DNA from 4 places in the Tardiphaga sp. 285_C5_N1_2 genome. Region 4 is predicted to be linked to each of the others. Evidence: predicted binding sites of a transcription regulator. Region 4 holds the regulator's gene; each other region holds the start of a gene.
What was found. The regulator LexA, encoded in region 4, represses DNA repair genes until DNA is damaged. The targets are predictions, from matches to a motif close to TGTTCNNNNTGTGTTCNG.
Positions count from the first base shown of each region.

Region 1: recA (recombinase RecA) is a predicted target of LexA. The motif match lies at 1,204-1,221, and genes of this name have one in related genera.
Region 2: radA (DNA repair protein RadA) is a predicted target of LexA. The motif match lies at 1,021-1,038, and genes of this name have one in related genera.
Region 3: AB7951_RS00770 (helicase-related protein) is a predicted target of LexA. The motif match lies at 857-874, and genes of this name have one in related genera.

Region 1 is NZ_CP197241.1:1,524,992-1,527,193, forward strand. It holds gene AB7951_RS07180 (hypothetical protein) at 1-198, opposite strand, end outside; gene AB7951_RS07185 (hypothetical protein) at 271-684, opposite strand; gene recA (recombinase RecA) at 1,323-2,202, shown strand, end outside.
Region 2 is NZ_CP197241.1:2,311,124-2,313,325, reverse strand. It holds gene AB7951_RS11085 (hypothetical protein) at 1-48, opposite strand, end outside; gene AB7951_RS11080 (hypothetical protein) at 325-591, opposite strand; gene AB7951_RS11075 (hypothetical protein) at 677-934, opposite strand; gene radA (DNA repair protein RadA) at 1,064-2,202, shown strand, end outside.
Region 3 is NZ_CP197241.1:167,760-169,961, forward strand. It holds gene AB7951_RS00765 (DUF3108 domain-containing protein) at 1-439, shown strand, start outside; gene AB7951_RS00770 (helicase-related protein) at 955-2,202, shown strand, end outside.
Region 4 is NZ_CP197241.1:3,128,063-3,130,264, forward strand. It holds gene AB7951_RS14950 (GNAT family N-acetyltransferase) at 1-69, shown strand, start outside; gene lexA (transcriptional repressor LexA) at 372-1,094, shown strand; gene AB7951_RS14960 (ComEC/Rec2 family competence protein) at 1,113-2,202, opposite strand, start outside.

The DNA of each region.
Region 1 (2,202 bases), 1.6 Mb from region 4:
TCCGGCAAGACCGTGCCGAATGTAGATGCCCCAATAGTTCACGAGGCCGGGGTAATGGGAATCGGTGTTCGTATAGAAGACGACAAATTTTGCGGCGTTGGATATGTGCCCGTGTGACCACACGAGAAATGTAAATGCCAGCACGGTTGCGATCACGCAGAGTGCTGTTGCCACGACCATGCGCTGATTTCTGTTCATCGGATTTTACTCTGGCTTCACCCCCTGTTGTGCAGGAAAGCTGCAAGAAGGTTCAATGAAGGGTGATCCGCCTCATGCACCGCTACGGGGTGCTTCGCTGCGGTTCACGAACCAGCCTGGGATCTGCAGCGTGATCCATGATCCGAGCACCGTGAGGATCGCCATGCCTGCGAGCGAGATATAGAGCAGAGGATGTTGCGAGGACGCGAGCGACCCGTTGAGGTGCAGGTGCGGGCCTATCATGTCCATGACCCCGCCGACCAGGCTCGCTGCCACGAAGCCGCCGATGACCGAAGCGACAATACTCGCGATCCATCCAAGCGGGCCGCGCTTCTTTGTCCAGGCGTCGTGAATTCCCACCGCCAGCATGGCGATAAACATGATCAGCATGATGGTCATCGGGCCGCCCACGCTCGACCTGGGCATCGCGCCGCTGAGTTCGACGAGCAACAGGGCAGCGGCGGAGAGCAGTGCGATCGTCTTCACGGCGTGTGACCTTCCCATGTCGGATTGAACGCATAAGCGATGCGAACATCCTGTTGTGCGGGAAACGTGCAGGAAGGTTCAAAAGTGGCTGGATGAGTCCCAATCGGGCGGCTGCCGTTTTTGAACGATATCGACGAAGATGACGAAGAATGAAAGAGGCCGCCCACTGAGGCGGCCTTAGTCCCATTCAACCGGCCCCCATGGTTGTTGGTCGGCCCAATCCTTCGCCTCGTCGAGGGTGTGGTGGCTCCCTCCCGTGAGGTCGCACGAATAAACGAGTCCATCTGGCGTTTCTGGAATCGGACGGCTTTCGTCCAATTGGTCATCGTTGTCATATCGAGACGACGCAAACCGCGCGGGCTGGGCGTAGATAGCAATCCGCCTAGGGGCGGTTCGGTCGTAAAGCCAAATCCCAGTTGCAACGATTTTTTTCTCTGCGGTCATTTTTTCATAATAGGCCACAGCCGAAATCAAACTAGGCCACTGAGGTCGGAAACAGGCCAGTACCAAAATTCCCAAAAGAACATATTGCGAACATAGAACAGATGGGGTACATTATCTTCAACCCGAACAGCACCGCTATCCTCTGGCGCTTGCCGTTTGTCCTGTCGCGAATCCCTTCATAAGGAGCTAGATCAATGGCTACCACTCCGACTGCCCTGCGTATCGTTGAAGGATCCTCCATGGACAAGACCAAGGCCCTGTCGGCCGCGCTCTCCCAGATCGAGCGCCAGTTCGGCAAGGGCTCGGTGATGAAGCTCGGCAAGAACGACCGGTCGATGGACATCGAGGTGATTTCGTCGGGCTCGCTCGGCCTCGATATCGCGCTCGGCGTCGGTGGCCTGCCGAAGGGCCGGGTGATCGAGATTTACGGACCGGAATCCTCGGGCAAGACGACTTTGGCGCTGCATTGCGCCGCGGAAGCCCAGAAGAAGGGCGGCATCTGCGCCTTCATCGACGCCGAACACGCGCTTGACCCGGTCTATGCCCGCAAGCTGGGGGTCAATGTCGATGAACTCCTGATCTCGCAGCCGGACCACGGCGAACAGGCGCTGGAAATCGCCGACACGCTGGTGCGCTCCGGCGCGGTGGACGTGCTGATCATCGACTCCGTGGCAGCGCTGGTGCCGCGCGCCGAACTCGAAGGCGAAATGGGCGACGCGCTGCCCGGCCTGCAGGCGCGCTTGATGAGCCAGGCGCTGCGCAAGCTGACCGCCTCGATCAACAAATCCAATACGATGGTGATATTCATCAACCAGATCCGCATGAAGATCGGTGTGATGTATGGCTCGCCGGAAACCACCACCGGCGGCAATGCGCTGAAATTCTACGCCTCGGTCCGTCTCGACATCCGCCGCATCGGCGCGATCAAGGAGCGCGACGAAGTGGTCGGCAATTCGACCCGCGTCAAGGTGGTGAAGAACAAGCTGGCGCCGCCCTTCAAGCAGGTGGAATTCGACATCATGTATGGCGAAGGCGTTTCCAAGATGGGCGAAATCCTCGATCTCGGCGTGAAAG
Region 2 (2,202 bases), 820 kb from region 4:
CGGTGGCGCGTAGCAATTATAGCAGCCAGCCGAGGCAACACCGGGCATCGCCATTCCGGCGACAGTGGCGAACAGCGCAGCAGCAATCAATTTTGTCATGATGAGACCCCGTGGCGAGCTTGTTTGAAATGGGTTCGTATCGCTTTGATGCGCGACACTTAGCCAAGCACCACCACCGGTCAACGCGGTCCTGATATTTACCTTGATGAACGTGCTTAAGATTTGATGACGGCAACTATCAGGATGCCAACGCAGACACAGCTGCACTGCGTCTGGATTCACAGCCCAGCGCAGCGTGAGATCAACCGGTCCCTGCGGACTATCTTAATAACCGTCGCGGGGCAGCCCGAAGAGTTGCTCGAACACACTCGGTTGGCGAACCACCCATTGGCCCGGTTCGCCCGTTCTCAGATCCCGCACATAACGTGGCGGCGCTTCCACATAGTAAAGCGGCGGCGGCGCGCGAATGCCGGTATCCATCGTGATGGGATAGCGCGCGGTGCCGGCGCGATAGCGCGCATCACGGTAGTCAGAGGCAAGTACCGGCGTCGCCAGCATCGCTGCACCCAGCACAATCATCAAAATACGCACGGCACACCTCACGCTGACGACACTGCGGTGAGGCTATCGAGCGGAGGTTAATGAAGGATTCGTCGCACGTGCAGTTCCACACGAGCTACTGCGCAGAATGAATGGACTCGCGAAGCGCTGGACTCGGCTCAGCTGGTTGGTCGAGCAGCCTCGATTGCTCACCACTGCTTGCATCTGGATTCTGCTCGCGGCGCGTCCACCGAGCGTAAGCAATCGCCAAGTTGAAGAAGGACCGCTGCAGAGGCTGCACCTCCGGCATCGCTGCGGCAAAGGCGATCCAGGCCGACATTGCCGACCAGTTCTCGCGCGTCGGAATTTTGGCAACCGAACAGACCTTGCCCATGTGCCGGTCGATGCGTCCCACTTGGCGAGGCTGGCAAACCCTTCGAGAAGAAACTTGCAAATGCCCCGTTCAACCGCGTAGACCAAGAGAACAAACCAAAAACACCTACAGCCGCGATTCCTTCCGCCAATGGCCAAAAACCTCCTCTCCTTCGTCTGCCAGAATTGCGGTGCCGCCTATAACAAGTGGCAGGGCAAGTGCGACGCCTGCGGCGAGTGGAATTCGCTGGCCGAGGAGGACACCACCGGCGTCACCACGATTCCGGTCAGCGCGCGCTCCAAGCGCAAGGGGCGCACCTTCAATCTCGAAAGCCTGACCGGCCAGAGCAACGATGCGCCGCGCATTGCCTCGGGGATGGGCGAGCTCGACCGCGTCACGGGCGGCGGTTTCGTGCGCGGCTCGGTGCTCTTGATCGGCGGCGATCCCGGTATCGGTAAATCGACCTTGCTGACGCAGGCCACCAGCCTGATGGCGCGGGCGGGCCATCGCGTGGTTTACATCTCCGGCGAAGAAGCCGTGGCACAGGTGCGGCTGCGCGCGTCGCGGTTGGGCCTTGCAGACGCCTCGGTGCAGCTCGCGTCCGAGACCTCGGTCGAAGATATCATCGCCACGCTGTCCGAAGGCACGGTGCCGCGGCTGATCGTGATCGACTCGATCCAGACCATGTGGACCGACACCGTGGAATCCGCGCCGGGCACAGTGACTCAGGTCCGCGCCTCGGCGCAGGCGCTCATTCGCTTCGCCAAGAAATCCGGGGCCACTATCATCCTGGTCGGCCATGTCACCAAGGACGGCCAGATCGCCGGGCCCCGTGTGGTCGAGCATATGGTCGATGCCGTGATGTCCTTCGAGGGCGAAGGCTCGCAGCAGTTCCGCATCCTGCGCGCGGTGAAGAACCGCTTCGGCCCGACCGACGAGATCGGCGTATTCGAGATGACCGGGCTTGGCCTGCGCGAGGTCTCCAACCCGTCCGAGCTGTTCCTGTCCGATCGCGATCTCGGCTCGCCGGGCACCGCCGTCTTCGCCGGCATGGAGGGCACCCGCCCGGTGCTGGTGGAACTGCAGGCTCTGGTTGCGCCGACGACTTTGGGCACGCCGCGCCGCGCCGTGGTGGGTTGGGATTCCTCCCGGCTGTCCATGGTGCTGGCAGTGCTGGAGGCCCATTGCGGGGTCAAGCTGTCGGGCTACGACGTCTATTTCAATGTCGCCGGCGGATTGCGCATCAACGAGCCCGCCGCCGACATGGCCGCGGCCGCAGCGCTGGTGTC
Region 3 (2,202 bases), 3.0 Mb from region 4:
TCCGATCACCGATGCGCATCGCCGTAACGTGATCGATCCGATGACCGGCTCGCTGATGCGCGTCGGCGGCACCGGCGAATTGCTGACGCCGGATTCGTGCCGCACCGCCGCGTCGATCTTCGACGGCCGCATGCGCTACGATCTCAAGCTCGACTACAAGCGCATGGAAAGCGTGAAGGCCGAGAAGGGCTATCGCGGGCCTGCCATCGTCTGCGCCGTCTATTTCACGCCGATCGCCGGCTATGTGCCCGACCGCGCCGCCATCAAATATCTCGCCGCCCAGCGCAATATCGAAGTGACTCTGGTGCCGATCGCCGGAACCCGCGTGCTAGTGCCGTATCGCATGGTGGTGCCGACCCCGCTTGGCGTCGCCATGCTGGAAGCCACCGAATTCGTCACCACCCCCGCGCCGGCCAAGGCCGTGGCCAAGACGAACTGAGAGAACGAGGCAAGTTCTAAAGGAGGCGGCTCCACACACCGGCCTCATCCTGAGGAGCCGCGCCCTTGCGCGGCGTCTCGAAGGATGGTGACGGGTCTTGGCCCCGCCAGCTCATGGTTCGAGACGCGCGAAGCCGCCCTCCTCACCATGAGGGACCGAGACGGGACGCTGCCGCAAGGATGCCGCAAGACAAAGTGCGCCATCGCAGCATCGTCGCAAACGCGCCGCAGGATTTGCGCAGGATCCCGGCTTGACTCAAAGCCGGTTCGGAGTCCGTGCGCTGTTCATAACTTCGGGGATTTGTCGGCCCTTGTTGCGCTGTCACAAACTTGATCTAGTCAGTCTCGGAGAATGTCAGCGCGAGATGTTGGGGTGATGCGGCCAGGGAGGTGCCGAGTCACCGATTCGGGCCGCTTTCGTTCCGGACTCGTTCCAAACCATCAAAAAGCGCGGCTCTGAAGCGTCGTAACCTGTCTCGGTCTTGACAGTCGGCGACGCGGAAATATCTGAAAAACATGGCCTTTTTGTCTTCTCCGCCCACGCTGTCCAACGGCAGGGCCCCCGGCGCCGGCGTCACTGCAGTGCTCGGCCCCACCAATACCGGCAAGACCCATCTCGCCATCGAGCGCATGCTCGCGCATTCGTCGGGCATCATCGGCCTGCCGCTGCGCCTGCTGGCGCGCGAGGTCTATAATAAAATTTTGGACCGCGTCGGCCCCGAAGCCGTGGCGCTGATCACCGGCGAGGAGAAGATCAAGCCCGCCAAGCCGCGCTACTGGGTGTCCACCGTCGAGGCGATGCCGCGGGATCTCGACGTGTCGTTTCTGGCCGTCGACGAAATCCAGATCGCCGCCGATCTGGAGCGCGGCCATGTCTTCACCGATCGCATCCTGCATCGCCGCGGCCGCGACGAGACGCTGCTGCTTGGCGCCGCCACCATGCGCCCGATCATCGAGCGGCTGCTGCCCGGCGCCAGCATCGTCACGCGGCCGCGTCTGTCGCATCTGGAATTCGCCGGCGATCGCAAGATCACGCGGCAGCCGCGCCGGACAGCGATTGTCGCATTTTCCGCCGACGAAGTTTACGCCATCGCCGAACTCATCAAGCGCCAGCACGGCGGCGCTGCGGTGGTGCTGGGCTCGCTGTCGCCGCGCACCCGCAATGCGCAGGTCGCGATGTTCCAGAATGGTGACGTTGACTACCTAGTGGCAACCGACGCGGTCGGAATGGGCCTCAATCTCGACGTCGACCACGTCGCCTTCGCCAGCGATCGCAAATATGACGGCTATCAATTCCGCCGTCTGACGCCATCCGAATTCGCGCAGATCGCCGGCCGCGCCGGCCGCGCCACGCGCAACGGCACTTTCGGCACCACAGGTCGCTGCGAGCCGTTCGAGCCGGAGCTCGTCAATCAGTTGCAGAACCACATCTTCGAGCCGGTGAAGGTGCTGCAGTGGCGCAATTCGAAGCTGGATTTCTCGTCGATCGCGTCGCTGCAGGTGTCGCTGGCGGAGGTGCCGCGCCACGAGGCGCTGACCCGTGCGCCGATCGCCGAGGACCTGCGCGTGCTCGATCATGCCGTCCGTGACGTCGACGTGCGCGAAATGGCGCAGGGCAAGGCCGCCGTCGAGAAACTGTGGGATGCGTGCCAGATTCCAGATTACCGCCGCATCGCGCCCGCTGCACACGCAGAGCTGGTAGTCACTATCTTCAACTTCCTGATGCAGCGTGGGCGCATCCCCGATGCCTGGTTTGGCGCTCAA
Region 4 (2,202 bases):
GTTCAGCGCTCGCTGGCGACCGGCTCCACGACTCCGCCGCCGCCCATTGGGCGCATGACGTCCGCGTAGCCCAGGCGACCGCGGAAGCATTTTCCATGTCCGTCGAGGATCGACGACTGGTGAGGAACAGCCTCCTCAAACCTCCCTCAACGTGCATTCTGTTGACGGCAAATTAAGCATTGCAGAACACATATGGAACATATAGTGTTCGTTCATGATTTGTTTCGAGATTCTGTGGCTTTGAGTAGTTTGAGAGTGCCCGAACTCGCGCAACCGATCTTTGAACGATCGTCTCAGGATTGAGGCTCACCGTTCGAAGGCCCTTTGAAACGCACGCGGCGGCCGACACCGTCAACTGAGGATGGCTTCAGATGCTCACGCGCAAACAATACGAACTCCTGCGATTCATCGATCAACGGCTGAAGGAAGCCGGCGTCCCGCCGTCCTTCGACGAGATGAAGGATGCGCTCGACCTGCGCTCGAAGTCCGGCATCCATCGTCTGATCACCGCGCTGGAAGAACGCGGCTTCATACGCCGTCTGCCCAATCGCGCCCGTGCCATCGAAGTCATCAAGCTGCCAGAGCTCGGCGCGCCGGTCACCGGCGGTACCGGCCGCCGCGGCTTCACGCCCAGCGTCATCGAAGGCACGCTTGGCAAGGTGCGTTCGGCCGCCAGCATCGCCAGCAACAGCGGCGATGATGACAATGGCCGCACAGTTGCCATCCCGGTGATGGGCCGGATCGCGGCAGGTACGCCGATCGAGGCACTGCAGACGCGCAGCCACACCATCAGCATGCCCGCAGACATGCTCGGTTCCGGCGAACATTACGCGCTCGAAGTGCGCGGCGATTCCATGCAGGACGCCGGCATTCTCGACGGCGACACCGTGCTGATCCAGCGCAACGAGAGCGCCGACACCGGCGACATCGTGGTGGCCCTGATCGACGACGAGGAAGCCACGTTGAAGCGCTTCCGCCGCCGCGGCGCGTCGATCGCGCTGGAGCCTGCGAATGACGCCTACGAGGTCCGCATCCTGCCGCCCAACCGGGTGCGCATTCAGGGCAAGCTGATCGGCCTGTATCGCCGCTACTGAGATTTGCGCCTCGGCGGATTACTGATCTTCGGGTTGAAGATCGGCTTCCGCCGGCGTCGCATCCACCGGCCGATTTTGTGGCGTACGACTGTTCGGGATCAGATCGTGCTGGGGCTCATCAGGAATGGCGCGCGACCACGGACGGTCCAGGCCACGCGGTCGCACGGCATCGATGGTAAAGCCGTTCGCGGTTCGCTGCAGGCTCACCGCACCATTTCGTTGCAAGCGATCCTGATCGATCACCAGCGCCCTGCAATCCCTCGGCGATTGTCGCGCCGTGACGATGAGCGCCGCTTTCTCGCAATCATCTGTGAAAGCATCCGGCTGTAGAACCAGCGCCACCAAAGCGCCATCGGCCAGCGCCGCGATGCACCCGTCGCGGTCGCAGGACACGCCGTGGCCGACTGAGGCATCGGTCGGCAGGCGTGCATCCGCATCGCCGGCAAGCCACTCTTTCAGCAAAAATGTATCCTTGGCGCTGCGCATCACGTGGAGATGCCCGTCCCTGCCCCGTACCGCGACGCTGCGACCATCACCCGAGATCAGCACATCCGGCTGCTTCACCAGCAATGCCCATACAATCGAGAGCACCAGCACGCCAGCCCCCGCGAAGCGCAACGGCGTGCGCAGCAATCCGAGCACGATGATGCCGATACTGGCTGATATCAGCGGTCCAGTGCCGAAGGCCGGCATCCGGCCGATGGCACCGGGCAAGGCTGCGACCCATTGCGTGACCACGATCATCCACTGGATGCCGACATCCATTAGCCGCCAGAACACACCGTCAAAGCCAAACGGCATGGCCACCAAACCAAGAATACCCGCCGGCATCACCAGCGCTGAGACCACCGGCATCGCCAGGAGATTGGCGACAACGCCATAGGGCGTGACGCGGTGGAAATGAAACGCGGCATAGGGCGTGGTGGCGAGGCCCGCGACCAGCGAGGCCAGCACGAGCATCGCGATCTCGCGTCCGCCCCATAGCGCCACGCGCGCCGTCGCGGAATGATCGGGCGAGGCAAACAGCGCGGGCATGCCGATCTGTACCAATGCGACCAGCCCCAGCGTCGCCGCGAATGACATCTGAAAACTCGGATGCACCAACGCT